DNA from 4 places in the Pseudomonas sp. AIG genome. Region 1 is predicted to be linked to each of the others. Evidence: predicted binding sites of a transcription regulator. Region 1 holds the regulator's gene; each other region holds the start of a gene.
What was found. The regulator FliA, encoded in region 1, starts transcription of late flagellar genes. The targets are predictions, from matches to a motif close to CTAAAGTTTNNNNNNNNNNNGCCGNTAA.

Region 1 (7,973 bases):
GTTCCTGAGCATGGCAGCACTGGCCGCTGGCGGCGCCTACCTGTTCTGGAAGAAGCAGAACGTCGCCAAAGTCGTGGCGCTGGAAGAGGTCAAGCGTCAGCAGGAACTGCTGCCGTCGCCGGCCCGCGCCATGGAAACCAAAGAGTTGGGCTGGGACGACGTGACGCCAATCGACATGATCGGTCTGGAAGTCGGCTATCGTTTGATTCCGCTGGTGGACCGCAATCAGGGCGGGCAATTGCTGGCGCGGATCAAGGGCGTGCGCAAGAAGCTCTCGCAGGATCTCGGCTTCCTGATGCCGACCGTGCACATCCGCGACAACCTCGACCTGGCGCCGAGCGCCTATCGCCTGACCCTGATGGGCGTGATTCTCGCCGAAGCCGAGATCTACCCGGATCGCGAACTGGCGATCAACCCGGGCCAGGTCTACGGCACGCTCAACGGTATCAACGCCAAAGATCCGGCTTTCGGCCTGGAGGCGGTGTGGATCGAAATCAGCCAACGTGCGCAGGCACAATCGCTCGGTTACACCGTGGTTGACGCCAGCACCGTGGTCGCGACGCACTTGAACCAGATTCTGTACAAGCACTCCAGCGAGCTCATCGGCCACGAAGAAGTGCAGCAACTCATGCAATTGCTGGCCAAAAGCTCGCCGAAACTGGCGGAAGAGCTGGTGCCGGGCGTGGTGTCGTTGTCGCAGTTGCTCAAAGTGCTGCAAGCGTTGCTCGCCGAACACGTGCCGGTGCGCGATATCCGCAGCATCGCCGAGGCCATCGCCAACAACGCCGCGAAGAGTCAAGATACCGCCGCGTTGGTGGCTGCTGTGCGAGTCGGCGTATCGCGTGCCATCGTCCAAAGCATTGTAGGCACTGAGTCCGAGCTGCCTGTGATCACCTTGGAACCAAGGTTGGAACAAATATTGCTCAATAGTCTGCAGAAGGCAGGACAAGGCTCGGAAGAGGGCGTTCTGCTGGAGCCAAGCATGGCCGAGAAGCTGCAGCGTTCGCTCATCGAAGCGGCGCAGCGTCAGGAAATGCAAGGTCAGCCGGTGATCCTTTTGGTCGCTGGCCCGATCCGCGCGATGCTCTCGCGCTTTGGCCGCCTCGCAGTCCCTGGATTGCATGTGCTGGCCTACCAGGAAATACCGGACAACAAGCAAGTGACCATCGTTGCGACAGTAGGGCCCAACGGCTGAGGTAGTGGTTTATGCAAGTTAAGCGTTTCTTTGCCGCCGATATGCGTCAGGCCATGAAGCTGGTTCGTGATGAGCTGGGCGCTGATGCCGCCATCATTGGCAACCGCCGCATTGCCGGCGGTGTCGAGCTGACGGCGGCACTGGATTACAAACTGTCGGCGCTGGCGCCACGGGTTCCGAACATGGAACTCGAGGACGAGCTGCGCAAGACCCAGTCGCGCATCGTCACCGCCCAGGCCGAGCTGAGCCTGCGTGGCGAAGCCGACGGCAATAGCAATCGCCAGATTTTCGCCGGGCTGCCATTGACGGCGGGTCTGCCGCTGACCGCTGCCGAGCCGCTGAGCGAGCCGACTTACGCCGCCCCGGCGCGTCCGGCCCCGGCGCCTGCGCAGTCCTCCGGCGGTGTCGATCCGCGTGCCCTGGATTCGATGCGCTTTGAATTGAACAGCCTGCGCGAGCTGATGGAAGTCCAGCTCGGCACCCTGGCCTGGAATCAGCTGCAAGGCAGCCGTCCGGCGCAAGCCAATCTGTATCGCCGTCTGCAACGTATTGGCCTTTCCGGGCCGTTGTCGCGCGATCTGCTGGCGATGATCACTGATATCGAAGAGCCGCGTCAGGCCTGGCGCATGCTGCTCGCGCACCTGGCGCGGATGATTGCCGTACCGGAAGTCGAGCCGCTGGAAGAGGGCGGTGTGATTGCCATGGTCGGCCCTGCCGGCATGGGCAAGACCACCACGCTGGCCAAGCTCGCCGCGCGTTATGTGCTGAAATACGGCGCGCAGAATGTCGCGCTGGTGAGCATGGACAGTTTCCGCATCGGCGCTCAGGAACAACTGAAGACGCTGGGCCGCATTCTCAATGTGCCAGTGACTCACGTCGATCCGGGGCAATCGTTGGTGCAGGCGCTGGATCCACTGCTGCGCAAACGCGTGGTATTGATCGATACTGCCGGCCTGCAAGCCAGCGATCCAGCGCTGCGCATGCAGCTGGAAAGTCTGGCCGGGCGTGGCATTCGTTCAAAAAATTATCTGGTCTTGGCAACCACCAGCCAGAAACAGGTTCTAACCGCCGCTTATCACAGTTACAAGCGTTGCGGGCTAGCCGGGTGCATCCTGACTAAACTGGATGAAACGGCCAGCCTTGGCGAAGTGTTGAGCCTGGCGATCAGTCATGAATTGCCGGTCGCGTACCTGACCGATGGCCCACGGATTCCGGATGATTTGCATCTGCCGCGCCGTCATCAACTGGTCAGCCGCGCCGTCAGCGTGCAAATGCAGGAAGAACCCAGCGAAGAAGCCATGGCTGACATGTTCGCTGATATCTATCACAGCCCGACCAAGCAGGTAGGCTGAGGTATTCATGAACAGTTTTTGTACCTACATCGATGGTCTGCCATGCATTGTTCCGGTTGTGAACGCGCAGCCAGTAATGTGGCCTCCGTCTATGCAAGACAAGGTAAAGAAATAACATGGGCAGCATGCATCCCGTACAGGTGATCGCGGTGACCGGCGGCAAAGGTGGCGTCGGCAAGACTAACGTGTCAGTGAACTTGTCGCTGGCGCTGGCAGAGCTTGGCCGTCGGGTCATGCTGCTGGACGCCGATCTGGGACTGGCGAACGTCGACGTTTTGTTGGGTCTGACCCCTAAACGCACACTGGCCGACGTGATCGAAGGCCGTTGCGAATTGCGCGACGTGCTGTTGCAAGGCCCCGGTGGCATCCGCATCGTCCCGGCCGCGTCCGGCACGCAGAGCATGGTGCACCTGAGCCCGGCGCAACACGCCGGTCTGATTCAGGCGTTCAGCGACATCGGCGACAATCTCGACGTACTGGTGATCGACACCGCTGCGGGTATTGGTGACTCGGTAGTCAGTTTTGTTCGCGCCGCGCAAGAAGTGTTGCTGGTGGTCTGCGACGAGCCGACCTCGATCACTGACGCTTACGCACTGATCAAATTGCTTAACCGTGATTACGGCATGAACCGCTTCCGCGTCCTCGCCAACATGGCGCAGAGCCCGCAGGAAGGGCGCAACCTGTTCGCCAAGTTGACCAAGGTCACGGATCGCTTCCTTGACGTCGCTCTACAATACGTCGGCGCCGTGCCTTACGACGAAAGCGTGCGTAAAGCGGTGCAGAAGCAGCGTGCGGTGTACGAAGCCTTCCCGCGTTCCAAGTGCGCGCTGGCGTTCAAGGCGATCGCGCAGAAGGTCGACACCTGGCCGCTGCCCGCCAACCCGCGTGGCCACCTTGAATTTTTCGTCGAGCGCCTCGTGCAGCAAACGGCAGGGCCCGTGCTATGACCGCAAGCGGTATGAACTACTACAAGAAGTCGGCACGTGACGCGCAGTACGAACTGATCGAGCGTTACGCGCCACTGGTCAAACGCATTGCCTATCACTTGCTGGCGCGATTGCCGGCGAGTGTGCAGGTCGAAGACCTGATCCAGGCCGGGATGATCGGCCTGCTCGAAGTCTCGACCAAATATGACGCCAGCAAAGGCGCCAGTTTCGAAACGTACGCGGGCATTCGAATCCGCGGCGCGATGCTCGACGAAGTGCGCAAAGGGGACTGGGCGCCACGCTCGGTTCACCGCAATACCCGTATGGTCAGTGACGCAATTCGCTCAATTGAAGCTAAAACCGGCCGTGATGCTAAAGATCACGAGGTTGCGGCCGAACTCCAATTGAGTCTCGACGATTACTACGGGATTTTGAATGACACCTTGGGCAGCCGCCTGTTCAGTTTCGACGACCTGCTGCAGGACGGCGAACACGAAGGGCTGCACGAGGATGGCGCGAGTGCTCATCTTGAGCCGTCACGCGATCTGGAAGATGAACGTTTCCAGGCCGCGTTGGCGGACGCGATTGCCAATTTGCCGGAGCGTGAGCGACTGGTGTTGGCGCTGTACTACGACGAAGAGCTGAACCTCAAGGAGATCGGTGAAGTCCTTGGCGTCAGTGAATCGCGGGTCAGCCAGTTACACAGCCAGTGCGCGGCCCGTTTGCGGGGGCGTTTGGGGGAGTGGCGAGCGCGCTGAAGGCAGTGTGGGGACACTGCGAACGAGGCTGGTGCGGTGATGAGCGGCACCGGTCTTGCTCTGTTGTGCTCCAGACAGTCTTCGAGTGCTGCGCCGATTGATTGAAGTGGCGCGTCCAGGTGCTGGGCGCGTTTAAGACTGCTTGGAGGTCGAATTGAACAAAGACATGAAAATCCTCATCGTTGATGACTTCTCAACGATGCGGCGGATCATCAAGAACCTGCTGCGCGATCTTGGGTTCACCAACACCGTCGAGGCCGACGATGGCATTACTGCCATTCCGGTACTCAACAGCGGCAGCATCGACTTTCTGGTAACGGACTGGAACATGCCGGGCATGACCGGTATCGACCTGCTGCGCCACGTGCGTGCCGATGAAAAACTCAAGCACCTGCCAGTGCTGATGGTGACTGCAGAAGCCAAGCGCGAGCAGATCATCGAAGCCGCTCAGGCCGGTGTGAACGGCTACGTCGTCAAACCTTTCACGGCTCAGGCGTTGAAAGACAAAATCGAGAAGATTTTCGAACGCATCGGCTGATGAACGCGCGGGGGAGCTATGGAGCATAACGAATCTTCACAGGGCGATTTCGAGTCGACCCTGAAAAAACACGCGGTCGAACTGGTCGAAAGCCTTGAAAAAGGCAGGTTCGGCGACGCTGTGCAACTGATCCATGAGCTCAATCAGACCCGTGACCGTGGCCTGTACCAGGAAGTGGGCAAGCTCACACGTGAATTGCACAGTGCGATCGTCAACTTCCAGATCGACCCGAACATGCCGCAGGCCGAGGAAGTGTCGCAAATCACCGACGCCACCGAACGCCTGGGCTATGTGGTCAAGCTGACGGAAGCCGCGGCCAACCGCACCATGGATCTGGTGGAAAGCGCCACGCCGGTGGTCAACAGTCTGGCTGATGAAGCGCAGACCTTGAGTGCCGATTGGGGTCGCTTCATGCGTCGCGAGGTCGGGGCTGAAGAGTTCCGCGAACTGGCGCGCCGGGTCGACGGTTTTCTGTCGCGCAGCAGCACGGACAACCGTGCGGTGTCGAGCAATCTCAACGACATCCTGCTGGCCCAGGATTACCAGGACCTGACCGGTCAGGTGATCAAACGTGTGACCCAACTGGTTACCGAAGTCGAAAGCAATTTGCTCAAACTCGTGCTCATGGCCAGTCAGGTCGACCGCTTTGCGGGCATCGAACATGACCGCGCCGCGATGCTTGCAGAAAAAGATCCACAAAAACATCTCTCGCAGGGTGAAGGTCCGCAGATTCATGCCGATAAACGAGAAGACGTTGTGTCCGGTCAGGACGATGTGGACGATTTGTTATCCAGCCTCGGGTTCTAGAGTTTTGGAATTTTAGGTTTTTTGGGTTTTTAGACCTGTAGGAGCACCCCATTAATGAGCTTCGGCGCCGATGAAGAGATCCTTCAGGATTTCCTGGTTGAGGCCGGCGAGATTCTTGAGCAACTGTCCGAACAACTGGTCGAGCTGGAAAGCCGTCCGGATGACGCAGATCTGCTCAACGCAATTTTTCGCGGTTTCCACACTGTAAAAGGGGGCGCCGGCTTCCTTCAGCTCAATGAGCTGGTGGAGTGCTGTCACATCGCCGAAAACGTGTTCGACATCCTGCGCAAGGGTGAGCGTCGCGTTGATGCAGAACTGATGGACGTTGTCCTCGAAGCACTGGACGCGGTGAACAGTATGTTCACTGAGGTTCGTGAGCGTGCGCCGATCACTGCTGCCACCCCGGAACTGCTGGCCGCCCTGGCGCGCCTGGCCGAACCGCAAGCGGCGGATGCAGCCCCGGCGTCGCCGGTGGCCGAGATGATCGAAGAACTGGTCGTCGAAGGCGACTCGTCGGGCGACATCACCGATAACGAATTTGAGCAACTGCTGGACTCGCTGAACGCCGTCAAGGCCGAAGCCGAAGCCCCGGCCGCTGCTGCACCTGCGCAAACGGCCGCTGAAGCCGCGAGCGATGAAATCACCGATGCCGAGTTCGAGTCGTTGCTCGATCAGTTGCACGGCAAAGGCCAGTTCGCGGTGGACGCGGTTGCGCCAGTTGCGGCAGCCCCTGCGGCACCGGCCAAGGGCGACAGCTCTGACATCACCGACGACGAATTCGAAGCATTACTCGATCAGTTGCATGGCAAGGGCAACTTTGCCGTCGATGCACTGGAGTCGGCGATTGCTTCGGCCCCTGCGCCAGCCGCACCCGCTGCTGCTGCGGCCGGTAGCGATCTGATCAGCGATCACGAGTTCGAATCGCTGCTCGACGAATTGCACGGTAAAGGCAAGTTCAGCGAAGTCGGCACCGCCGCTGCTGGCAGTGCTTCGACCGTCGCCACGCCGGCTGCCAAGGCACCGGCCGCTGTTGCAGCGCCCAAGCCTGCCGCCAAGCCTGAGCCAAAAGCCGAAGCGCCGAAACCGGCTGCCGCTGCTGCACCGGCTCCGGCCCGTGCCGCCGCTGCGCCGCCACCGGAAAAACCGGCGAGCGAAGCCGAAACCACCGTGCGCGTCGACACGGCTCGTCTCGACGAAATCATGAACATGGTCGGCGAGTTGGTGCTGGTGCGTAACCGTCTGGTGCGTCTGGGCCTGAACAGCGGCGATGAAGCCATGCAAAAGGCCGTGTCGAACCTCGACGTGGTCACGGCTGACTTGCAGACCGCCGTAATGAAGACGCGGATGCAGCCGATCAAGAAGGTCTTCGGGCGCTTCCCGCGTCTGGTTCGAGATCTGGCGCGTCAGCTCAAGAAAGAGATCAACCTGGAACTGGTGGGTGAAGAAACCGACCTCGACAAAAACCTTGTCGAGGCCCTGGCCGACCCGCTGGTCCACTTGGTGCGCAACGCCGTCGACCATGGCATCGAGTCGCCGGAAGAACGCGAAGCGTCGGGCAAGGCCCGTGGCGGTCGTGTGGTACTGGCGGCCGAACAGGAAGGCGACCACATCCTGCTGTCGATCTCCGATGACGGCAAAGGCATGGACCCGAACGTCCTGCGCGCCATCGCGGTAAAACGCGGTGTGATGGACAAGGACGCGGCCGATCGCCTCAGCGATACCGAGTGCTACAACCTGATTTTTGCCCCGGGTTTCTCGACCAAGACCGAGATCTCCGACGTCTCCGGCCGCGGTGTCGGCATGGACGTGGTGAAGACCAAGATTTCCCAGCTCAACGGTTCGATCAACATCTACTCGACCAAGGGCCAGGGCTCGAAGATCGTCATCAAGGTGCCGCTGACCCTCGCGATCATGCCAACCCTGATGGTCATGCTCGGCAATCAGGCATTTGCGTTCCCGTTGGTCAACGTCAACGAAATCTTCCACCTCGACCTGTCGACCACCAACGTCGTCGACGGTCAGGAAGTGGTGATCGTGCGGGACAAGGCGCTGCCATTGTTCTACCTCAAGCGCTGGCTGGTCAGCTCCGCCGCTCACGAAGAGCAGCGTGAAGGCCATGTGGTGATTCTTTCGGTGGGCACTCAGCGGATCGGCTTCGTCGTCGATCAACTGGTCGGTCAGGAAGAAGTGGTCATCAAGCCATTGGGCAAAATGCTGCAGGGCACTCCGGGCATGTCCGGCGCCACCATTACCGGTGACGGCCGCATCGCGCTGATTCTCGATGTTCCAAGCATGCTCAAGCGTTACGCCGCACGGCGTATTTGAATCCGGGGCGGCGGGGCGACAACGTCCCGCTGCACCTAATGGAGTGTTTATGGCAGTCAAAGTCCTGGTGGT
Region 2 (7,973 bases), on a different contig from region 1:
CAACTGCAACAGCAGCTCGACGGGCGCATCAGCGTGTTCGTCGGCCAGTCCGGTGTCGGCAAGTCGTCGCTGGTCAACAGCTTGCTGCCTGAAGTCGAAACCCGCGTCGGGCCGTTGTCCGAGCTGTCCGGCCAGGGCACGCACACGACGACCACCGCGCGCCTGTTCCACTTCCCCGGCGGCGGCGAACTGATCGACTCCCCGGGTATCCGTGAATTCGGCCTCGGCCACGTCAGCCGTGCCGATGTCGAAGCCGGCTTCATCGAGTTCGATGACTTGCTCGGCACTTGCCGCTTCCGCGACTGCAAGCATGATCGCGAACCGGGCTGTGCGTTGCTCAAGGCACTCGAAGACGGGCGCATCCAGCAGCAGCGGATGAACAGCTATCGCTCGATCATCGCCAGTTTGCCGGAGAACGGCTACTGAGTAGCCAGACACAAAAAAGCCGCGATCATCTCGCGGCTTTTTTTTGCCTCAAACGCTGGCGGGCGGTTTTGGCACAACCATTTTCGGCTCAGGTTTCTGAAACGCATACAGGTGCTGACGCACAATTCCGCCCGGCAGCTCCTTGCCAAACACGCCATAACGCACCGGCCATTCCTTCGGCGGCAGCTTGAACGTACCGAACAGCATGTCCACCAGCGGCGTGTGGATCGCGTAGTTCTTGTAGATGTAATCCTTGTGCCGGGCGTGGTGCCAATGGTGGTAGCGCGGCAGCACGATCAGGTAGTTCAGCCAGCCGCCGTTGATCCGCACGTTGGCGTGGGCCAGTACTGCCTGGACGCCGACCAGAATCACATAGGCATTCAACGCTTGCGGCGCGAAGCCCAATAACATCAACGGCACCAGCACACCGGTGCGGGTCAGCAGGATTTCGATGAAGTGCACGCGGGAACCCGCGAGCCAGTCCATGTGCGTGCTGGAGTGATGCACCGCGTGGATACGCCACAGAAATGGCACCACGTGATAGAGCCGGTGCAGCCAGTACTGGCCGAGATCGGCCACCAGCACCGCGAGGAGGAACTGCACCAGCAACGGCAGGCTTTGCACGCTGGTCTGCAAGCTCGGCGACATCGCCCAACCGGCAATGTAACTCGAAGAGGCGGTGATGAAGATCAGGATGAATTGCACCAGCATGTGGCTGACGAAGAAGTAGGTCAGGTCGGTGCGCCAGTGCGGGCGCAGGATGTTTTGCTCGGGGTCCTTGGAGTAGAGCTTCTCCAGAGGAATGAACACGATGGCCGACACCAGCAGTGCCAGCACAAACCAGTCCAGGCCGAGCGAGTAAGGTGTCTGTCCGATCGAGCTGACCTGGACATTGGTGCCACCGAGGAACACTGCCAACCCCGATGCAACCAGACCGGTAATTCCCAGGCGTTTACGTTTGTTGAGCAGGATATTCAGGGTGCCGAGGCTGAATGACAGCACCAGACCGAGCAACAGCGTGGTGCGCGCGAACTGCTCGTCATAGACCTTGCGCAGCTCGGCCGTGGTCAGCCACTCGGGAAACAGAAAGCAGAACACTGCCAGCAGGCTCAACAGGCCGAGGGTGGCGGAAATATAGCCACTGACCCGCCCCTCGCCAAATTTGAAGGGTGCGTTGCCATGCCGTTGAAAATAGGCTTTGAGTCTTTCCATTAACTGATCTTCCGTGATTGCGAAAACTGCGACTGGTCATTGCGACGCAGGCAGATACAAAAAAGCCACGGTGACCGTGGCTTTTTCTGCGTCACTGCTTCGGCGCGGGCGCCGGGGCAGTGGCTGGGGGAGCAGGCGCTGGCGCCGCACTCCCCGGCTCGGCCGGTTTCGGCGCAGCGTCGTCGAACAGGTTCAGGCGCTCGCGCAGTTCGTGCGCCGGTACCGGTTGCTGGTCCGCCGGCAGTGCATTCGGGTCAACCGGCGTCGCCGGAGCGGCGCCGTTCTGACCTTGATCCGCCGGTTTCGCCGGATCGGCACCTTGCGAACCTTCGATGGCCGCCTGGGCTTTTTTGGTCAACACCACAATGTCGATGCGGCGGTTGACCGGGTTGAACGGGTTTTCCTTGTCGAACAGCGCCGACGAGGCATAACCGACGACCCGCGCCACTTGCGCATCCGGATAGCTACCGGCAACCAGGGCACGACGGGCAGCGTTGGCACGGTTGGCCGACAACTCCCAGTTACCGTAATCACCGGTACCGATATAAGGCTTGGCATCGGTGTGGCCGCTGATGCTGATCTTGTTCGGCACCGCTTTGATGGTGTCGGCCATGGCCAGCAGGATGTCTTCGAAATACGGCTTCAGGCGTGCAGAACCGGAGTCGAACATCGGCCGGTTCTCGGCGTCCATGATCTGGATACGCAAGCCGTTCGGGGTGATCTCGAAGAGGATCTGGTCCTTGAACTTCTGCAGTTGCGGGTTCTCGTCGACCTTGTTCTGCAGTTCTTGCAGGAGCAGTTCCAGACGCTCCTTCTCGACCTGCTCGGCCATGCCTTCAACCTGCTCGGTGTCGACCGTGACCTTGTCGGGCTGCGGCTGAGACTTCACTTCCGGGTTGAGGGTGTTTTCCGGCGCAAGGGTCGGCGTACCGCCCAGGTCGATGATGTACGGCGTACCGCTTTCGGAGAAGCCGACCGGGTCTTTGAAGTAACCGGCGATAGCGATCTTCTGCTCCGGCGTTGCCGTGGACAACAGCCACAACACCAGGAAGAACGCCATCATCGCCGTGGCGAAGTCGGCGAAGGCGATTTTCCACGCCCCGCCGTGATGCCCGCCGGCTATGCGCTTGACGCGCTTGATGATAATCGGCTGATTATTTTCCATGACTTAGCGACCGCGAACCGCTTGTTCCAGCTCGGCGAAGCTTGGACGGTGGGCCGGGTACAGCACCTTGCGACCGAACTCGACCGCCAGCGAAGGCGGCATGCCGGAAGCCGAAGCCACCAGCGAGGCCTTGATGGCTTCGTAGACGTTCAGCTCTTCCTTGGCGTCATGAGCCAGGGAATGCGCCAATGGGCCGAAGAAACCGTACGCCGCGAGAATACCGAAGAAGGTACCGACCAGTGCCGCACCCACGTGCAGACCGATGGACTTCTGATCGCCTTCACCCAGCGAGGCCATGGTCACCACGATACCGAGTACCGCCGCGACGATACCGAAACCGGGCATGGCATCAGCGATGCCGTTCACCGCATGAGATGGATGCTCAAGGTCTTCTTTCAGGCTGTACAGTTCCATGTCGAACAAGCCTTCCAGCTCGTGCGGCGCCATGTTGCCGGACGACATGATGCGCAGGTAATCGCAGATGAACGCGGTCATGCGCTCGTCTTTGAGCACGGCCGGGTACTTGGCGAAGATCGGGCTCGCGGCGGCATCTTCAATGTCGCCTTCGATGGCCATCATGCCTTCACGGCGGCTCTTGTTGAGGATCTCGTAGATCAGCCCGAGCACTTCCAGATAGAACGTGTGGCTGAAGCGCGAACTGAACATGCTCAGGGATTTCTTGAGCACGTGCATCGTCATATAGCCAGGGTTGGCCTGCAGGAATGCACCGAGTGCCGCACCACCGATGATCATCACCTCGAAAGGCTGGATCAGGGCGGCAATCTTGCCGTGGGAGAGCACGTATCCGCCGAGCACGCTCGCGAATACGACGATGATGCCGATAATTTTAGCCATAGGTAGAAAGTACTTACTTAAGTCGGGTTCAAGGTCATATTCGGAAGTTAAAAAATCTCTTCTTCTACTTATCGGCAAAACTGCGCCAGACTATAGCCAGTTCAGGCGAAAAGCCAATTTAGCCCATGCCGGGCACGTCTACAGTCAGTGAAGATCCCGTCCAGACATGGCTAATGAAACGAACGTCCCACACGCAAAACCGACCACGCTCGACGGCTGGGTCAAGCTGCTCGACAGCGTCCGGCTGCCCGTGCCGCAAGAGGCTCACGACAAAGTCTGTCGGGCGATCCGCGACAATCGCAGCTCGCTGCGAGACATCGCCGACCTGATGCAGGACAGCCCGGCGCTGGCCTTGAGCATCATCCGTGAGGCGAATCGTCACACCCACGGCACCATGGCCACGCCAGCGGAAAACCTTGAGGTGGCAATCAATCGCCTCGGCCTCGCCCGCACCGAAGAATTGCTCGCGCGGCTGCCCGCCGAACCGCAGATGCAAATCCCCAAGGCCCTGCGCCAGTTGCAAATGATCAGTCAGCACGCGACGCAACAGGCCAACGGTTTTTTCGCCAGTCGCCTGGCGCGGCTGTGGCAGGACATTCATTGGGGGAGTCTGTTGTTTCTGTCGCCGCTGTGGCCACTGGCGCTGACCTATCCACAGTTGCTCGAAGAGTGGGAATTGCGAGTTATCCACAAAGGCGAATCGGCGCGAGTGGTCGAAAAGCAATTGTTCGGCGTGCGCCTGCTGAAAATCGCTGAAGCGATGGTGCAAACCTGGCATCTGCCGATCTGGGTGCAACAGGGCTATAAACTGCTACTCAGTGAACAGCGCGAGCTGGTCAAAGTGCTGCGCATCGCCCGTGACAGCGAACACCCGCTGCGCCAGCAAAACCGCCTCGACGATGATCCGACCCTGCGCCGCTGGCTCAACCAGCCGGCCAACACCGTGCTGCTGGCCAACGGGCTGGCGTTGTCGGCGCAACAGGCCTGGGACAGTCCGCACAGCGAACGCTGGCAGTACCTGACCAGCCTTTATCTGCAAATCTCGATGGACGAGGTGCAGCAACAACTGCACCAGCAAGCCGCCAACAGTGCCCGCCATCACGCGATGCCGGATCTGTGGCACCCAGCCGTTTCGCTGCTGTGGCCGTGGGGCACCCGTCGTTTGCCGGCCGGCCTGTTGCCTGCCGCCGCGCCCACCGCTGAAGACCTCGGCCAGTGGCGCAAGCAGTGCGCCGAACTGCTCGCCGAACCGAGCCGCTTCACCAACGCGATGAGCCTGACCGTCGCCGCTCGCGATGCGCTGGTCGCCAGCGGCATGCGTCGAGTGATGATCCTGATGGCCGATCGCACGCAGTCCAATCTGCGCGTGAATCAAACTGCCGGCCTGCCAAAAGAAGCGGCGGCGCTGAATTTTGTCGTCAGCCAGAGCAGCGTTCTGCAACGGCTGCTGGCACAACAGGCGCAGGTGCGCATTACCCCGGACAACAACGCGCAGTTCTCCGCGCTGCTGCCAGCCAGCCTGCGCACGCTGTTTCGTGGCGAACACCTGTTTCTGCGTTCACTGGTCAACAATGGCCGGGTGATCATGATTGTGGTTGCCGATCAGGGCGGCGGGCCGTTCGCCGACATCACCGTGCAAGCCTTTGGCAAAACCGCGCAGTGCATCGAAAAAGCCCTGCACAGCTTTAGCAGCCGTGGTCGATGAGGCTGCGCTACAATCCTCCCCTTTGTGCTCTGGAGACCTCACATGTCTGACTTCTCTGGCTTGCCGCTCGTCATCGAGCCGAGCGACCTGCTGCCTCGGCTTGAGTCTAAAGAGCTGATTCTGGTGGATCTGACCAGCGCTGCCCGCTACACCGAGGGTCATCTCCCCGGCGCACGCTTTGTCGACCCGAAACGCACCCAGCTCGGCCAGCCGCCAGCGCCGGGCCTGCTGCCGGCGAAAGCCGATCTGGAAGCGTTGTTCGGTGAACTGGGCCATCGCAAAGACGCGGTCTACGTTGTTTACGATGATGAGGGCGGCGGCTGGGCCGGGCGTTTCATCTGGCTGCTCGACGTGATTGGTCACGACAAGTACCACTATATTGACGGTGGTCTGCCAGCATGGCTGGCAGATGGCATGCCAATGTCGATCCAAGTGCCAGCAGCCGTCGGTGGCCCACTGCCGTTGACTTTGCACGACGAGCCGACTGCCACACGCGAATACCTGCAAAGCCGTCTCGGTGCTGCCGATCTGGCAATCTGGGATGCGCGCGGGCCGCTGGAGTATTCCGGCGAGAAAGTCCTGGCTGCCAAGGCCGGGCACATCCCCGGCGCGGTCAATTTCGAATGGACCGCCGGCATGGACAAGGCCCGTCAGCTGCGTATTCGCACAGACATGCCGCAGATCCTCGACGACCTCGGGATCACCAAGGACAAAGAAATCATTACCCACTGCCAGACCCATCACCGGTCGGGCTTCACTTATCTGGTGGCCAAGTCCCTCGGTTATCCGCGGGTCAAGGGCTACGCCGGTTCCTGGGGCGAATGGGGCAACCACCCTGACACGCCAGTCGAGATTTAAGGTTTTTAAGGACAACTAATGAAAGAGCGTCTGTTTATCCTCAGCCAGTACCTGCTGCCACATCACCTGCTGTCGCGCCTGGCTGGCTGCGTTGCCGAGTGTCGCGTGCGCTGGTTCAAGAATGCCTTCACCCAATGGTTCGCCAAGCGCTACCAGGTCGATATGTCGCAAGCGCTGGTCGAAGACCTGACCGCTTACGAGCACTTCAACGCGTTCTTCACCCGTGCTCTGAAAGACGGCGCGCGTCCACTGGACGAAACCCCGGGCGCGATCCTCAGCCCGGCCGACGGCGCAGTCAGCCAACTCGGCCCGATCGAACACGGTCGCGTATTCCAGGCCAAGGGTCACAGCTTCAGCGTGCTGGAGCTGCTCGGCGGTGATGCGGCCAACGCGGCGCCGTTCATGGGCGGCGACTTCGCCACCATCTACCTGTCGCCGAAGGACTACCACCGCGTGCACATGCCGCTGGCCGGCACCCTGCGCGAAATGGTCTACATCCCGGGCCGTATTTTCTCCGTGAATCAGACCACCGCTGAAAACGTGCCGGAACTGTTCGCCCGCAACGAGCGTGTGGCGTGCATCTTCGACACTGAGCGCGGGCCAATGGCGGTGGTGCTGGTGGGCGCAATGATCGTCGCTTCGATCGAAACCGTGTGGGCCGGTCTGGTCACGCCGCCGAAGCGCGAGCTGAAAACCTTCCGCTACGACGAAGCCGCCCGTGCGCCGATCCATCTGGAAAAAGGCGCTGAACTGGGTCGCTTCAAGCTGGGTTCGACCGCGATCGTGCTGTTCGGGCCGGATCAGGTGAAATGGGCTGAAGAACTGGTGGCGGGTTCGCCAGTACAGATGGGCCAAGGCCTGGCACTGCCAAACGCCTGAATGCTGTGTGCCACTGATCCGCCCGTTCGCACGTCTGCGAAAGGGCGGATACGACTCGGTGGTGCCGTTACTCTATCTGCCCACGGAAGCCGATCGGGCCTTCGTTGACATAGGTATTGGTGCCACTGAGGTTTTTTCCTCCATCACTGGACGTGACGCTCAGCTCGACAACGTTCTGATTGTCCCGGCCGCCAATCACCCACTTGCCGCCCGGATGCCAGGGAGCATCGTTGCCACCCCACTGATTCTCGACGTTGTACTGGTTCTGACCGGTGCGTTGCGCCTTGAAGCCAATGGGACCTTCCCCGGCGTAGGTCATGGTGCCGGTGAACGTTTTGCCGTCATCGCGCGACTTGATGTCGATTGCCACGACGTTCTGGTTGTCCCGCCCACCCAGCACCCAGTCTCCGCCCGGATGCCAAGGTGCCGAACTACCGCCCCACTGATTTGCCACTACGTATTTAGACATGAACCTCATCTCCTTGAAGTTACAAGAGACCTGCACGACGTTTGCGGCAGGCCGTACGACCGTGCGTATCCGATCGCACGACTGAGAGCCTAGTAGCGGCTGCGGCATGGCAACGAGCCAGCAGACAAACGGTAAAAAACCTCACAGAACCCGGCGAAACAGGCCACAGCTGCTAGAGTTTCGGGCATTGCCCAATTCGCCGCCGGAGCTTGTCACGGCATGAGTGAGCCTCGATTCCAGCCACACCTGCACGCCCCGAATCCCACACAACCGCGTCTGTCGTTTTGTGAAGCTACGCCGCGTGATCTCAAGCGCTGGATCGCCGGCCTGCCGAAAGCCAGCATCGGCGAAACCGCCCGCCTGCTTTATCAAGCCATGGGCGAAGTCAACCTGTTGCTCACGCC
Region 3 (7,973 bases), on a different contig from region 1:
TCAACCGCATGGGCGATGTGCACAAGGTCATCGTTACTGGCGCCAACAGCTTTGTCGGCGTGCACATCGTCGAGGCGCTGCTCGGTTGGGGCGCCAGCGAAGTGGCGTGTCTGGTGCGCGACGGCGGCGGGAAAACAGCAGCGCAACGCTTTGCCGAGTCTCTGCGGGAAAACCGCCTGGAGTATCTGGATCTGAGTCGCGTGCGGGTTTACGCGGCAGACATTACGCGTCCGCAACTGGGCCTGAAGAACGAAGATTATCAACGTCTGGATCGTGAGTTCGGCGCGTTGGTGCACAACGCCGCCAACGTCAATCACGTGCTCGACTACGAATCGCTGGCGGCGGACAACGTCGAGCCGATTTTTGCCCTGCTGCGTTTGTGCGAAGGGCAGAGCAAGAAGGTCTTCAATTTCGTCTCGACGCTGTCGGCTTCAAGCACGGTCGATGATGCGGGACGGGTGCTGGAACTGCCCGCCGCGCTGACGCCACCAATCTACATTCGCAACGGTTACAACCTGTCGAAATGGGTCGGTGAACGCATCCTCGAACGGGCGCGTGAGCGTGGTATGCGGGTCAATCTGTACCGCCCCGGCAATATCAGTTTCAACAGCTTGAGCGGCGTGTGTCAGCCGCACAAAAACCGTTTGATGCTGATGCTCAAAGGCTCGATCCAGCTCGGTCAGGTGCCGGCCTTCGCGCTGAATTTCGACCTGATGCCCGTGGACTTTCTCGCCCGCTTCATCGCCTTCCACGCCAGCCGTTATTCGCCGGAGCGTGCGGTGTTCAACCTGCACAACCCCGAGCCTTTGAGCTGGGACGCCTACGTTGCTTCGTTCCGCGAAACCGGCAGTGAGTTCTCGCTGGTCAGCGTTGCCGACTGGCAGCAGCAACTGGGCCGCGTCGATGCCGACAATGCGCTGTTCGGTGTGCTCGGTTTCTACCTCAACGGCTTCGAAGAAGACATCGGCGATATCTCGCTGATCGGCCACGCCAACGCTGAAGCCGGCGTCCAGCAGATGGGCGCGCATTACCCGCAGAAATCCCCGGCGCTGCTGCGTCGCGGCTGTGACTACCTGAAAGAAATCAACTTCATCTGAAGCCACAAAAAAAGGAGCAACACCATGAGCACTCTGCAACCCGACACCTTGATCAAAAACCCGCACGGCTGCCACGTTGTATCGTCGGTGGAGGTGCCCGCAGACGCGGCGCAAGTCTGGGCAGTGGTCGGCAACTTCGGCGGTTTCGACCGTTTCATTCCGGCGCTGTCGCACATCGAAATGACTGGCGAGGGCGTCTCCTCACTGCGCAAGAAGTTCTTCAAGGATGGCAACGTGGTGGTCGAGCAACTCAACTCCCGCGATGAGCACGCACGAAGCATGACCTGGACGACAATTTACAACACGTTGGGCGTGGCGAATCTGTGGGCGGCGATGAATGTGGAGTCGCTGGGCATAGGTAAATCCCGGGCGACCTGGACGATCATTGCCGAGCCTGCTTCGGGGGGTGAGGAGGCGCTGCCGGGGTTCAAGGATTTTGTGCAGGGGTTTGCGGATGATGCGATGGGGAATGTGCTGAGGCTGTTTGTTTAAGGCTTCGGCTTTGCGGTGATTGCACCACCGCTTTCGCGAGCAGGCTCGCTCCCACAGGGAAATGCATTCCAAATGTGGGAGCGAGCCTGCTCGCGAAGAACGATAACGCGGTCAGATCTTGAAGCTGTCGACCAATTGCTTCAGACGGTTGGCCTGCTGCGACAACGCATCACAATCCTTCAACGTCTCGTTGAGGTTGGCCACGCTCTGCTGGTTCAGCAGGTTGATCTGGTTAACGTCGACGTTGAGGGTTTCCACCACGGCGGTCTGCTCTTCGGTCGCCGCTGCCACCGACTGGTTCATGCCGTCGATTTCACCAATGCGCTGAGTCACGCTGACCAGACGCAAACCGGCCTGGTTGGCCACTTCCACGCTCTGCTCGCTGGAGGCCTGACTGGCGTTCATGGTGGTTACCGCTTCGCGCGAACCGATCTGCAGCGAAGTGATCATCTTGTGGATCTCTTCCGCCGATTCCTGGGTGCGATGGGCGAGGTTACGCACCTCATCCGCCACCACGGCAAAACCACGTCCGGCTTCACCGGCACGTGCTGCTTCGATCGCGGCGTTGAGCGCCAACAGGTTGGTCTGCTGCGAAATGCCTTTGATCACATCGAGGATGTGGCCGATGTTGTCGGTGCTGGCGTTCAGGGTTTCAATCTGGGTGCACGACAGGCTGATTTTCTGCGACAGCTCAGTCATCGCCTGGATCGTCTGCTCGACCACCTGACGACCGTCATCGGCCTGCTCGCTGGCGCCACTGGCGTGTTGCGAAGCATCGGCGGCGTTGCGCGCAATTTCCTGCGTAGCGGCACCCAGCTCGTTGATCGCCGCAGCGACGCTGTTGGTGCGCGCACTTTGCTCGTCAGAGCCGATGATCGAGGCATTGGACGACGCCATCACCCGTTGCGACAGGTCATGCACATGGCGGGTCGCCGAGGAGACTTCGGAAATCGACGCGTGAATCCGCTCAACGAACTGGTTGAACGCGCTGCCCAATTCACCGAACTCGTCTTTGCTTTCCACAACCAGACGGCGAGTCAGGTCGCCTTCACCCTGAGCAATGTCCTGCATCGCGCGGCCCATGGTGGTCAGCGGACGCATCAACACGTTGATCAACAGGCTCAGCAGCAGTGCAATGGCGGCCACCGCAACGAACATCGCGATCAGTGCCGAAGTACGGAATTGGCTGAGTGCGGCGTAGGCTTTATCACGATCAATCGACAGACCGATGTACCACTGCGCATTCGGCAGATCGCTGACCGGGGTGAACGACAGAATGCGTTCCTGGCCGTTGAGCACCACGTTCTGGTTGCCCTTCTCGATGCGCACGCTGGTGTTCGGGTAGATGTCTTTCAGGTTCTTCATGACCTGGTCTTTGTCCGGGCTGACGATCACCTGACCGTCGGCGCTGACCAGGAACGCGTGGCCGAGGCCACCGAAGTCCACCGAGTTGATGATCTTCACCAGGGTTTCCAGGCTCAGGTCACCACCGACCACGCCGAGCAGCTCGCCGTTCTTTTTCACCGGCATGGCGATGGTCACTACCAGGCCACCGACAGCGGCCATGTAGGGCGGCGTCAGCATGGTTTTGTCAGCCACAACGGCTTGCTTGTACCAAGGGCGCTGACGCGGGTCGTAGCCGTCCGGCATCTTCGCGTCAGGGCGCTGGGTGAACACACCGTTGGCCTGACCGACGTAAGTGAACTGGAAGTTCGAAGTGAACGCTGGTTGATCGACCAGGCCTGGGAAATCCGCGTCCTTGCCTTGATGGGCAACGTTCTGCGCGAGATTTTCCAGCACCAGAATCCGCCCGCTCATCCAGTTCTGCACGCTGCTGGCGGTCAGATCACCGGCCTGCTGCACAGAGGACTGGAGGTTCTGGCGAATGGTGTTTCGCTGCAGGTAGTCGTTGTAGAGGGTGAACAGCGCGAACGCCAGGACCACGACGCCCGAGGCGGCCAACAGGATTTTATGGCTGAACTTGAGATTCATTTCATGGGACTTCTATGCAAAAAGTGGGGATGCGTTCCGGATGCAACATTCCATGTACAGCGCAGGCAGCGTTCTTCTGGCCGCTCTACTTTGGTGCACGCATGTCTCACCAGTCTGTCGGCACGTGTCGGAGAAATCTTAGGGCTGAGTGGGAAATGGATGGCATTTCTGAAGGTTTCCCGCCGAACGGCGTGCCAGAGCGGTCGCCTGGATGTTTTTTAGGGGCGATGTAAGAGTGACGGTTGCAAATTCCGTAACCCTTGATGACAATGCGAGTAATTATCATTTGTGACGTTCGCGTTCATGTCCTCTCCTGAGTTTGCAGTACAGGCGCTTTACAGTACTCATCACGGCTGGCTCAACGCTTGGCTGCGCGCGCGGCTGGGCAACGCGGCGGATGCCGCAGATCTGGCCCAAGATACTTTCGTACGCCTGTTGCAACGCACCGAACGCCTAGAACTCAAGGCGCCGCGCGCCTTCCTGCGGACCATCGCTCGCGGGTTGGTGATCGACCATTGGCGCCGCGAAGAAATCGAACGCGCTTATCTGGAAACCATCGCTCATTTACCCGAAGCCGAAACGCCAAGCGCTGAAGCCCGTGCGCTGGTGATCGAGCTTCTGGAAAGCATCGCGCGCATGCTTGAAGGACTGAAGCCGAAAGTGCGTCAGGCGTTTCTGCTGGCGCAGTGCGAAGGTTTGACCCACAAGCAGATCGCCGAACAAATGGGGCTCTCCTTGCGTTCCGTGGAGCGCTACGTCGCCGATGCGCTGTATCACTGCTACGTGCTGCGGTACGAAAGCTGATGCCTATGGATAACGTCGCTCTCGGTCGCCGCGCCGAACCCCGTCAGCACGTGGTCAAACAAGCCATCCATTGGCTGCTGCGTTTGCGCAACAACCATGGCAACCCGCGTTTGAATCGCCAGTGCGAACAATGGCGCGCCGAACACCACGAGCATGAACTGGCCTGGCAACGCGTGCAGTCGCTGCAAGCCGAACTGACCAGCAACCTGCGCGCGGTGCCCGGTGCGCAAGTGGCGTTCAACACGCTGGAAAACAGTGCTCAGGGTTTGGGCCGGCGACAGACCTTGAAGCTGTTGTCTGGCGCATTGCTGATGGGCTCCGCTGCATGGCTGGCCAAAGACACGACCGCGTGGCAGCAATGGAGCGCCGATTACGCTACAGCGACGGGCGAGCGGCGCGGCCTTCAGTTGCCGGATGGCACGCGAATCGAACTGAACACCGCGAGTGCAGTGGATCTGGATTACACCGCGCAGCAGCGGCTGATCAAACTGACGCGCGGCGAGATCGTCGTCACCTGCGGCGCCGCCGATGAAGGTGCATCGTTCGAACGACCGCTGCGCGTGCAAAGCCGTCACGGCGTTTACGAGCCGCAGAACGCACGGTTTATCTTGCGTCAGGACAGCGATTGCACGCGGCTCAGCGTCACCAGTGGCCAGGTCACCATTCACTCCGGCAGTACTTCGGTGCAAGCACTGGCCGGGCAGAGCTACCTGCTCGATCACCATCAGGTTCGCCCGGCGTCGCCGCTGGACATGGATGCCGGCGCCTGGGTCGACGGTTTGATCGTCACGCGCAACATGCGTCTGGGCGACTTTCTCGCTGAAGTCGGGCGTTATCGTCAGGGCTTTCTGAGTTGTGCGTCCGACGTTTCCGAGCTGCGTCTGTCCGGCGTATTCCGTCTGGAAGACACCGACAAGCTGTTGGCGATTCTGCCGCAGACTTTGCCGGTGCAATTACGCTATCGCACGCGCTGGTGGGTGACGCTGGAGCGCGTCGCCTGACATTATTTTTGGCGGGTTTTCGCTGCAGGTCCGGCTTAGTCAGTAAGCACTTCAACTCAAGCGTTTGCGACTTCCTACGGAAACCTACAATGACTGTCCGCGCCACCTGTAAGAACTCTCTGAATTTAACTTCCGAATCGGGCCTGTTGCGCCACGCCGTTCGGGCAGCGCTTTTTTCCACAGCGCTGGGCGTTGGTGTGATGCCCGGTTTGAGCATGGCGGATAGTCCGGCGGCCAGTGAAGTCAGCCATCGCTACAACATAGCTGCCGGGCCACTGGGTGAAGCGTTGAATCAGTTTGCCCGCCAGGCCGGCATCACGTTGTCGATGACTCCGCAGCAGACTCAGGGCCGACAATCGCCGGGCGTTCAGGGCGAGTATTCGGCCGATCAAGCGTTGAGCCATTTGCTCGGTGACTCCGGCCTGGAAGCGGTCAGCCCAGATGGCAGCAGTTACATCCTGCGCCCGCTCGCTGAAACCGAAGCACTGGCCTTGCCGACTACCGACATCAGAGGCTTTGCCCTCGGTAACGCATTGGGCAGCATGGATGGCTACAACGCCACGCACAGCCAGATCGCCACCAAGACCAGTACCGCGTTACTGGAAACTTCGCAAAGCGTCTCCGTGGTCACTCGCGAGCAAATGGACGACCAGGGTTCGCAGACCGTCGCACAGGCAATGCGTTACACCCCGGGCGTGCTGACCAATCCGTATGGTGCGACTCACCGCTATGACTACGTGGCGATGCGCGGTTTCAACGACGGCTCGGTGGACAACATCTACCTCGACGGCCTCAAGTCGATGGGTGACAGCGGCACCTACAGCACCATGCAGGTCGATCCGTATTTTCTTGAGCGCGTGGACATTCTCAAGGGACCGTCGTCGGTGCTGTACGGCCGCAGTTCACCGGGCGGTCTGGTGGCGCTGACCAGCAAGAAACCGTTGTACGAGGCTTACCACCAGGTGCAAGCGACGGTGGGCACGCAGGGTCAGCGCGGGGTCGGTTTTGACTTCAGCGGCCCGGTCGATGACGACAAGCGCATTGCCTACCGTCTGATCGGGTTAACAGATCAGTCCGACACGCAATTCGACCATAACAAGGAAAAGCGTTTCGCCCTCGCACCCACGTTGAGTATCGATTTCAGTGAAGACACTTCGCTGACCCTGCAGGCTTATCTGCAACACGATCCGGATGGCGGTTACCACGGCGGCGTACCGGCCGACGGCACGATTCATCAGCGCAACGGCGATCGCATCTCGCCGCACTTCTTCGAAGGCGAACCGGGTGTCGATGGCTATTCGCGCGATCAACAATCGTTCGGTTATCAATTCGAACATCGCTTCAACGATGTCTTCACCGCACGCCAGAACTTCCGTTACCTCGATTCCAAAGTGAACATGGATCAGGTCTACGCGTATGGCTGGACCTCGCCGACCAGCAATGAACTGAACCGCTACTACACCGGCGGAGATGAGCGTCTGCATGCCTTTATCGTCGATAACATGCTCCAGGCTGAATTTTTCACCGGCGCGACCAAACACACGGTGCTGATGGGCGCGGACTATCAGCGGCGCAAAACCGTGGTCGACTGGACCAGCGGCGGTCTCGCGCCAATCAATGCGTTCAACCCGGTGTACGGCAACTCGGCGATCGACATGTATGGCGAAACCAGTTACTTGCGCCGTCTGGAGCAGACCGGGGTTTACCTGCAAGACCTGATCGAGATGGATAAGTGGCGCTTCTCGCTGGGCCTGCGTCAAGACTGGGTCGAGACTTCGGACGAAAATCGTATCGCTGAATCCGGACGTCCGGTCGGCACGGAAATCAATGATCGACGCACCAAACTCACTGGCCGCGCCGGCGCGCTGTACCTGTTCGATAACGGCCTGGCGCCGTACATCAGCTACTCCGAATCGTTTAACCCCAATTCCTATGCCGACAGTGCCGGTAACCCGCTGGCCCCTACCGACGGCACACAATGGGAAGTCGGTTTGAAGTACCAGCCGCCGGGCACTGACAACCTCTTCACCGCGTCGCTGTTCCGCATTGATCAGGAAAACCTGGCGACCAAACTGCCACAGGAAAACTTCTATCGAGCGGTCGGTGCCGTCCGCTCTCAGGGTGTGGAACTGGAAGCGCACATGCAGTTGACCGATAACCTCAAGGTGCTCGGCAGCTACACCTTCACCGATATCGAATACTCGAAGTCGATGGTCAGTACGTTGAGCACTCCCACCGACGTGATCGAGAACAAGGGCAACTCACCGACGCAGGCGCCACGACACATGGCTTCGTTGTGGGCGGACTACAAGTTCGACAGCGCCGCGCTCGACGGCCTGCGCCTGGGCGGCGGTGTGCGATATGTCGGTTACAGCTGGGCCGATGCGGAGAACACCCTGAAGGTGCCTTCCTACACGCTGTTCGATGCCTCGATTGGTTATGACTTGGGCAAGGTCGGCTTGAAGGGTGTCGATGTGCGTCTGAATGCGAACAACCTGACCAATGAGTCCTACGTCGCCTCCTGCGCCAGTCTGAACTTCTGCTATATGGGCGAAGAGCGCAACGTCGCGGCGACGGTCAGTTACCA
Region 4 (7,973 bases), on a different contig from region 1:
GCGGATTCCGGCCAGTTCGCCGGTTGCTCGTCGGGTGGAAAATCGTTTGCCGGGTGCCGATGCCAATCCGTATCTGGCGATCGCCGCCAGTCTGGCTGCCGGTTTGCATGGTATCGAGCATGAGCTGGAACCGAGCGAAGCCATTCAGGGTGAGTTCGCGGTGCCTGAAAATCTTGCGCTGCCGTGTACCTTGCACGCCGCGCTTGAACGTCTGAAACGTAGCCAATTGGCGAGGGAACTGTTCGGACAGGAGTTCATCGAAGGCTACATCGCTTCGAAGACCATGGAGTTGACCAGCTTCTTTGATGAAATCACTCCCTGGGAACGGCGTGTTCTAGCAGCCCAGGCCTGACGAACTGTCGCCATCGGGCTATCGTTTGATAGCCCGGTATTTACTGCAAGGAGCCGCTCGGAACGCCGATGCGCCAAATCTGGAAATCCTTTCGAGCGCTGTATTTCGCCTCGCTGATGATGTTGATCGGCTCGGGCCTGTTATCCACCTATCTGGCGTTGCGCCTGGCCGCTGACCATGTCGATGGTCTGTGGGTCGGTGCGCTGATGGCCGCCAACTATTTCGGTCTGGTGCTGGGCGGCAAGATCGGTCACCGACTGATTGCCCGAGTCGGACATATCCGTGCTTATTCTGCCTGTGCCGGGATCGTCGGGGCGGCGGTGTTGGGCCATGGGCTGGTTGATTGGCTGCCAGCGTGGCTGGTGCTGCGGACCATCGTCGGTCTGGGCATGATGTGTCAGTACATGGTGATCGAGAGCTGGCTCAATGAGCAGGCGGACGCCAATCAGCGCGGTCTGGTGTTCAGCGGTTACATGATCGCTTCGTACCTGGGCCTGGTGCTCGGTCAACTGATTCTGGTCATGCACCCGGGCTTGGGTCTTGAACTGCTTATGCTGGTCGCGCTGTGCTTCGCGCTGTGTCTGGTGCCTGTGACGTTGACTCGACGGATTCACCCGGCGCCACTGCATCCGGCGCCGATGGAACCGCGCTTCTTTATCAAGCGGGTGCCGCAGTCGTTGAGTACGGTGCTGGGTGCCGGTCTGATCATCGGTTCGTTCTACGGTCTGGCACCGCTGTATGCCTCGCAACAAGGGCTGTCGACCGAGCAGGTCGGTCTGTTCATGGGTAGCTGCATTTTTGCCGGGTTGCTGGTGCAGTGGCCGTTGGGCTGGCTGTCTGATCGCTACGACCGGGCGCTGCTGATTCGCTGCTTTGCCGGCTTCCTGGCGGTGGCTGCATTGCCGTTGGCGGTGCTGCCGCAGGTCCCGCTGGAGGTGTTGTTCGGGGTTGGTTTTCTTTGCTCACTGGTGCAGTTCTGCCTGTATCCACTGGCCGTGGCGTTCTCCAATGACCATGTCGAGGGTGATCGCCGGGTGTCGCTGACCGCTATGCTGCTGGTGACTTATGGTGTCGGCGCGAGCATCGGGCCGTTGCTGGCAGGTGTGTTGATGAAGCTGTTCGGCAGTCAGAGCCTCTATGCGTTCTTCAGCTTCTTCGCGCTGGTGCTGGTGTGGCGGATCCGGCCGAAAGCCGTGACCAATCTGCATCAGGTCGACGATGCGCCGCTGCATCACGTGGCCATGCCTGACAGCATGTCCAGTTCGCCACTGGTGGCAGCGCTTGACCCTCGAGTAGACGAGCAGGTGGTGCAGGAGCAGATGGTCCAGGATCCTGGGCAGGCCCCGGCAAATCCCGAGCCTGAACCTGATAGTCAGCCAGCGCCTGCGGCAGCGGTCGAGCCGGATACCGACACCGACAAGCCCGCGCCCGATCTCAGTGGCGGCAGACCCTGAATTGAACAAAAACCACCGCGCATAAAAAAGGGCAGTCCCCTCAAGGGCTGCCCTTTTTATTGGCCGGACGAATCACATGTCGTCTTTATCGAAACGGCGTGCTTCACGTTGCAACTGATACACGAAACGCTCAACGTTGCGCGCTGCCTGACCACTGATGTTGTGGAAGCGCAGACCGGCAAAGGTAATGTTGAGTTTTTCTTCGAAGTGCAAATAGCGCAGTTCGACGGAGGTTGGCTGGTTGCCGAACAGTGGCGGGGCGATCAGGCGGTCATAGACCTGGCCCAATTGCAGGCGATCGGTGATATCGCCTTCGAAACGCAGCTTGCAGCCGGTTGCGGAGATATCCAGCAGTTTGCCGTTGATTGGCGCCTTGAGCTTTTCGCCGCCCAATTCAACGCTGACCAGATCGGTCAGTTTCAGTGCCGCGCGGAAGGCATTGCGGCGCTGGTGGTAAACCACTTCGGTCGGTAGCTCGCCGGTGTAGAAACGATCACCTTCGGACTCTTCGATATTCAGCGTGCCGGTGCATTCCCAGGCAATGCGCACGCCTTCATGAAAACCTTCGACCTTGAACGGCTCACCGGCCTGCAAGAAACGCTCGCCGTCGCGCGGGATCATTTCGTCCAGAGCGATCGACGCGCTGTCGCGGTCGACTTTGATCAGGTAGCTCTGGAAGCGCTGGCTGCGCTCGTGAAAGGTGATGATCAGCGGATCGTGGCTTTCTTGCAGCTGGCGCAGGTTGCTGGAGATTTCCAGTGGCGTGGTGAGCACCTTAGGGGGCTGCGGAGCATCATCCGCGCTGAGGGCGTTGGACACGGTTTATCAATCTCCAGACAAAATATGACGACTAGCCAGCATTTTGCCAGCATGTTTCGCGGGTTGATAGAGCTGGCGCATCAACGGCTCATGCCTGGCTGAGCGGACGCGGTACGGCGGGTTGGGCGAAAGTACCGCTGGCGTTATAAAGCGCCGGGGCTTCACCACCGGTGATGATCTTCAACTGATTGGCCGTGGCGGCCTGCTGGATCTGGATCGACTGGCCGTTCTTGACGTTGGCGGCCTGGCATTGAGCGATCAGATCGGTCAGGGCATCGCCCTGGCTGAGCAGTTGATCGCCAATGCTCGACTGGCCAGCCAGTTGCTCCAGACCGCTGCGGTCTGTCGGCAGGTTGAGGCTGGCGAGGATTTCGCTGCGTTTGCGGCCATGCTGGTCAAGCAGAATGATCAATGCCTGTTTATGCGCCAGAATTTCTTCCAGCAGTGGCATGTCGCGACCGTGCAACGCGAGAGATTCGGTTTGCAGTAACTCCAGCAATTGTTGAGCTGGAGCAAAGTCGTCGTTGATCAGTTGCAATAAATTAGTGTCGTGCATGGCTGGCCTTGGGGGTTAAGCGTCCAAAAGCCTCGCGCCGGCAAAGGCCTAGCGCTGGGCTTCGAAGTTGAGCAGTTTGCTGGCTACACGGTTGCTGTCGACTTTATAGCTGCCATCGGCAATCGCGGCTTTCAACTCGGCCACGCGGGCTTTGTCGACAGCAGGCTGATCGCGCAGCTTGTCAGTGACCTTCTGCAACTGTTGAGCCTCATTGCTGAGGTGTACCGATTCCCCGCTTTTTGCGGTACTGGCCGGTTCGGCCTGGGTATTCAGCGGCGCGGAGGTGCCGGTTTCGGCGGTGTCCTTGGCGTTGCTGGTACGTGTACTGCCCGTAAGTGACGAGGAGCTGTTCAAACGGCTGAAATCGATGACCATGATAAAAACCTCTGGGAATTTGGACGCTTGCCATGTTTTCGGCCATCCCCTGGAAAACTTTAGGCACATTTACAATGAGCCTTGCATGCGCCGACGCTTGTCCTGCTGCGGCACAGTTTAGGGAACAGCCGGGGCCAACGCCAGTTTTCTACATCGCGACTTCCACTTGGCCCGGCGCGGTGACTTGCGCCTTGATGACCCGTTGCGAATTGAGGTTTTTCACCCGGATCTGTTCTTTCAAACCTCCATTGGCCAGCGCTTCACCGGGCATGCGCACGGCGAGCGTGCCGCTGCGCGCAGTGATGACCACTTGATCGCCCTTGCGAATGACTTCCGCCTGTTCCAGATGAACCAGGGTAATGACCTGATCGGCTACCGTTGGTCGGGTTAATTTCTGCCCGATCGCTTCGTCTACCGAGGTCAGAAAGCCTTGGTTGATCGTGCTCACGTCGCGCTCACGCAGGGTCACGTCCTGTGGCTCGATAATCCCGGCACGTTTCAGCGGTCGGGTGGTGGTCACAATCTCGCGAAACAGGCGGACTTGAGCGGGCACGAACACGGTCCATGGCGAAGCGCCTTCACAGCGAACCTTCACGGTAACCCGTCCCAGCGGACGTGCCGGACTCTCCAGTGTCGCTGTCAATTCCTTGTCGCACATAGGCATGCGCATGCGGGGGTCGAGCTGGTTTACTTCGATTTCGTAGCGGCCTTCCGTTTGACTGGTAGCCAGATAGTCTTCTACGGTGAACTCAAGAAAGCCCTGAGTGACGCCGATAAGCATGTCAGGCAAGGTAACCGCATCAGCAATGGCAGGGCTGCCAGCGAAAAAGCAGCAAATAGCGCCCGCAGCACAAAGCCCTCTGCGAAGGGGTGATGTCAGGCGTCGAAAAAATGTCGTTTGAGCGTTCATACGAGTTAAAAAGCAAGCGCCGTGCCGTTTAGCAATGAATGTGCGTCGCAACAACACTTGGCGTTGGTGTAGGAGTCTGGGCATGGCTGGTGTAATGGATTCGGTGAACCAGCGCACGCAACTGGTAGGGCAGAATCGCCTGGAGCTGTTGTTGTTCCGTCTTGACGGTCAGCAGCTCTACGGAATCAACGTGTTCAAGGTGCGGGAAGTGTTGCAGTGCCCGTCGCTGACGTTGATGCCCAAGTCCAGTCCTGTCGTGTGCGGGGTGGCAAATATCCGGGGGGCGACCATTCCGATCCTTGATCTGGCAATGGCCACCGGTTCCGGAGCGTTGAAAGACAAGAACAACCCGTTCGTGATCATCACGGAGTACAACACCAAGACCCAGGGTTTCCTGGTCCGCTCGGTGGAGCGCATCGTCAACATGAACTGGGAAGAGATTCATCCACCGCCCAAGGGCACGGGTCGCGATCATTACCTGACCGCTGTGACTCGGGTGGACAATCAGTTAGTCGAAATCATCGACGTCGAGAAAGTGCTGGCGGAAGTTGCGCCGACACCGGAAGCGATTTCGGTGGGCGTGGTCGATGTCGAGACCCAGACCAAGGCACTGTCGTTGCGTGTCTTGACGGTCGATGACTCATCGGTAGCGCGCAAACAGGTCACACGTTGCCTGCAGACGATTGGCGTCGAAGTGATCGCGCTGAACGATGGCAAGCAGGCGCTGGATTACCTGCGCAAGCTGGTCGACGAGGGCAAGAAGCCGGAAGAAGAGTTCCTGATGATGATTTCCGACATCGAGATGCCGGAGATGGACGGATACACTTTGACGGCCGAGATTCGCGCTGACCCGCGCATGCAAAAACTTCATATCATCCTGCATACTTCGTTGTCCGGGGTATTCAATCAGGCGATGGTCAAGAAAGTCGGTGCCGATGACTTTCTGGCCAAATTCCGTCCTGATGACCTGGCATCCCGGGTAGTCGACCGGATCAAAGCAGCAGATATCAGCTAGGAGCGCTTTGCTCCTGGCGGTCAACACGATTTAAGAGGCGGCATCATTGTCTACGGGTAATTTGGATTTCGAACAGTTCCGGGTCTTCCTGGAAAAAGCCTGTGGCATTTTGCTCGGTGAAAACAAGCAGTACCTGGTCTCGAGCCGTCTCAACAAACTGATGGAGCAGCAAGGCATCAAATCCCTGGGTGAGCTGGTTCAGCGCATCCAGACCCAGCCGCGCAGCGGTTTGCGCGAGCAGGTGGTCGATGCCATGACGACCAACGAAACCCTGTGGTTTCGGGACACCTATCCGTTTGAAGTCTTGAAGAACAAGGTGCTGCCTGAAGCGATCAAGGCCAGCCCCAACCAGCGTCTGCGGATCTGGTCGGCGGCGTGCTCGTCGGGGCAGGAACCGTATTCGCTGTCGATGTCGATCGACGAATTCGAGCGCACCAACCTCGGTCAGTTGAAAATGGGCGTGCAGATCGTTGCCACGGATTTGTCCGGTCTCATGCTGACCAACTGCAAAACGGGCGAGTACGACAGCCTGGCGATCGGTCGCGGTTTGTCGCCGGAACGTCTGCAGCGTTACTTCGACCCGAAAGGGCCGGGGCGCTGGGTGATCAAGGCGCCGATCAAGAACCGGGTGGAGTTCCGCTCGTTCAACCTGCTCGACAGCTATGCCGCGTTGGGCAAGTTCGACATCGTGTTCTGCCGCAACGTGTTGATCTACTTCTCTGCCGAAGTGAAGAAAGACATCCTGTTGCGCATTCACAGCACGTTGAAGCCGGGCGGTTATCTGTTCCTTGGCGCTTCCGAAGCGCTGAACGGTCTGCCGGACCATTACCAGATGGTGCAGTGCAGCCCGGGGATTATTTACCAGGCGAAATGATTGCATCGGCAATACAAAAAACGGGAAGCCTTAAGGCCTCCCGTTTTTTTATGCCCCAATTATTTCCCACGAACACCACGCCCCCCTGTGGGAGCGAGCCTGCTCGCGAAAGCGGTGTGTCAGTAAAACAGTTGGCGACTGACACACCGCCTTCGCGAGCAGGCTCGCTCCCACAAGGGATCTGCGTTGACCTGGCAAGGACGGCAAGCGGCAGAAAAGCGGCATCCGGCGGAAACCGGTTGCCGCTTTTCTGGCATTGCCGCGTTGCCGACTCCCCGCAAAGCCGCGGTTTATGGGGGTTTTATAGTTTGGCACGGCGCTTGCTAAAGCTCAGTTACGAAAAACCGGTCACCTGAAGGTTCCCGACATGAGCATCAGCTTCGATAAAGCGCTCGGCATTCACGAAAAGGCATTGGGCTTTCGCGCCCAGCGTGCCGAAGTGCTGGCCAACAACATCGCCAACGCCGACACCCCGAACTACAAGGCGCGGGATCTGGACTTCTCCAAAGTGCTTGAAGCACAGACCCAGAAAAATGCGAACGGCACCATCGCCCTGAACATGACCAACAGCCGTCACATCGAAGCTGAAGGCCTGGGCAACGGCGACGAATCGCTGATGTATCGCACGCCGATGCAACCTTCGATCGACCAGAACACCGTGGACGCCCAACTGGAACAGTCGAACTACGCGGAAAACGCCGTCGGCTTCCAGGCCAGCTTCACCCTGCTCAACAGCAAATTCAAAGGGCTGGTGTCAGCCCTGCGCGGAGAGTAATTCATGTCCCTGTCCAGCGTTTTCAACATTGCCGGCAGCGGCATGAGCGCACAGACCACACGCCTGAACACCGTGGCCTCGAACATCGCCAACGCCGAAACCGTCTCGTCGAGCATCGACCAGACCTATCGCGCCCGTCACCCGGTATTCGCCACCATGTTCCAGGGCGGCCAGAACAGCGGCAGCAACTCGCTGTTCCAGAGCCAGGACGCCGCCGGTCAAGGCGTGCAGGTACTCGGCGTGGTCGAAGACCAGAGCAACCTCGAAGCGCGCTACGAGCCGAACCATCCGGCGGCCGACGCCAAAGGCTACGTCTACTACCCGAACGTCAACGTGGTGGAAGAAATGGCTGACATGATTTCCGCGAGCCGGTCGTTCCAGACCAACGCCGAAATGATGAACACCGCCAAAACCATGATGCAGAAGGTACTGACCCTCGGTCAGTAATAAGGGGCGACTGCCATGAGTGTTTCCGATACCACCAGCAGCTTGAGCATGAACGACATCCTGGCCAACTCGTCGAAGAAGGCCAGCAGTTCGACGACCGGCGGCATCGCCTCGGCGACCAACAGCGCCACCGGCGGCCAGGCCCTGGGCAAGGACGCGTTCCTGCAATTGCTGGTCACCCAGCTGAAAAACCAGAACCCGCTCGATCCGCAGGACAACAGCGCATTCGTTGCCCAGTTGGCGCAGTTCAGTAGCCTGGAAGGCATCACTACGCTGAACTCCACCGTGAGTGGCCTTGCTGGCAACTACAACTCTTCGCAAGCGCTGCAAGCTTCGTCGCTGGTCGGTCGCAACGTGATCGTGCAGACCAACTCGGTTCAGCTCGACGATCCGAGC

Region 2: motA (flagellar motor stator protein MotA) is a predicted target of FliA. The motif match lies at 3,727-3,754, and genes of this name have one in related genera.
Region 3: ACWR1S_RS28180 (methyl-accepting chemotaxis protein) is a predicted target of FliA. The motif match lies at 3,696-3,723, and genes of this name have one in related genera.
Region 4: flgM (flagellar biosynthesis anti-sigma factor FlgM) is a predicted target of FliA. The motif match lies at 3,592-3,619, and genes of this name have one in related genera.

Annotation. Positions count from the first base shown of each region.
Region 1 is NZ_CDROCK010000055.1:3,853-11,825, forward strand. It holds gene flhA (flagellar biosynthesis protein FlhA) at 1-1,195, shown strand, start outside; gene flhF (flagellar biosynthesis protein FlhF) at 1,207-2,547, shown strand; gene fleN (flagellar synthesis regulator FleN) at 2,664-3,494, shown strand; gene fliA (RNA polymerase sigma factor FliA) at 3,491-4,231, shown strand; gene ACWR1S_RS25400 (chemotaxis response regulator CheY) at 4,398-4,769, shown strand; gene ACWR1S_RS25405 (protein phosphatase CheZ) at 4,788-5,576, shown strand; gene ACWR1S_RS25410 (chemotaxis protein CheA) at 5,631-7,901, shown strand; gene ACWR1S_RS25415 (protein-glutamate methylesterase/protein-glutamine glutaminase) at 7,951-7,973, shown strand, end outside.
Region 2 is NZ_CDROCK010000003.1:199,684-207,656, reverse strand. It holds gene rsgA (small ribosomal subunit biogenesis GTPase RsgA) at 1-426, shown strand, start outside; gene ACWR1S_RS03675 (sterol desaturase family protein) at 475-1,638, opposite strand; gene motB (flagellar motor protein MotB) at 1,730-2,803, opposite strand; gene motA (flagellar motor stator protein MotA) at 2,807-3,658, opposite strand; gene ACWR1S_RS03660 (HDOD domain-containing protein) at 3,825-5,363, shown strand; gene rhdA (thiosulfate sulfurtransferase) at 5,406-6,221, shown strand; gene asd (archaetidylserine decarboxylase) at 6,240-7,100, shown strand; gene ACWR1S_RS03645 (lectin OAA family protein) at 7,168-7,569, opposite strand; gene ACWR1S_RS03640 (molecular chaperone) at 7,789-7,973, shown strand, end outside.
Region 3 is NZ_CDROCK010000070.1:15,310-23,282, forward strand. It holds gene ACWR1S_RS28170 (amino acid adenylation domain-containing protein) at 1-1,097, shown strand, start outside; gene ACWR1S_RS28175 (SRPBCC family protein) at 1,122-1,589, shown strand; gene ACWR1S_RS28180 (methyl-accepting chemotaxis protein) at 1,701-3,581, opposite strand; gene ACWR1S_RS28185 (sigma-70 family RNA polymerase sigma factor) at 3,885-4,385, shown strand; gene ACWR1S_RS28190 (FecR domain-containing protein) at 4,385-5,386, shown strand; gene ACWR1S_RS28195 (TonB-dependent siderophore receptor) at 5,476-7,973, shown strand, end outside.
Region 4 is NZ_CDROCK010000084.1:3,048-11,020, reverse strand. It holds gene ACWR1S_RS29560 (glutamine synthetase family protein) at 1-352, shown strand, start outside; gene ACWR1S_RS29555 (MFS transporter) at 421-1,806, shown strand; gene ACWR1S_RS29550 (flagellar brake protein) at 1,879-2,625, opposite strand; gene ACWR1S_RS29545 (flagella synthesis protein FlgN) at 2,714-3,181, opposite strand; gene flgM (flagellar biosynthesis anti-sigma factor FlgM) at 3,230-3,556, opposite strand; gene flgA (flagellar basal body P-ring formation chaperone FlgA) at 3,705-4,466, opposite strand; gene ACWR1S_RS29530 (chemotaxis protein CheV) at 4,549-5,481, shown strand; gene cheR (protein-glutamate O-methyltransferase CheR) at 5,528-6,355, shown strand; gene flgB (flagellar basal body rod protein FlgB) at 6,723-7,130, shown strand; gene flgC (flagellar basal body rod protein FlgC) at 7,134-7,577, shown strand; gene flgD (flagellar hook assembly protein FlgD) at 7,593-7,973, shown strand, end outside.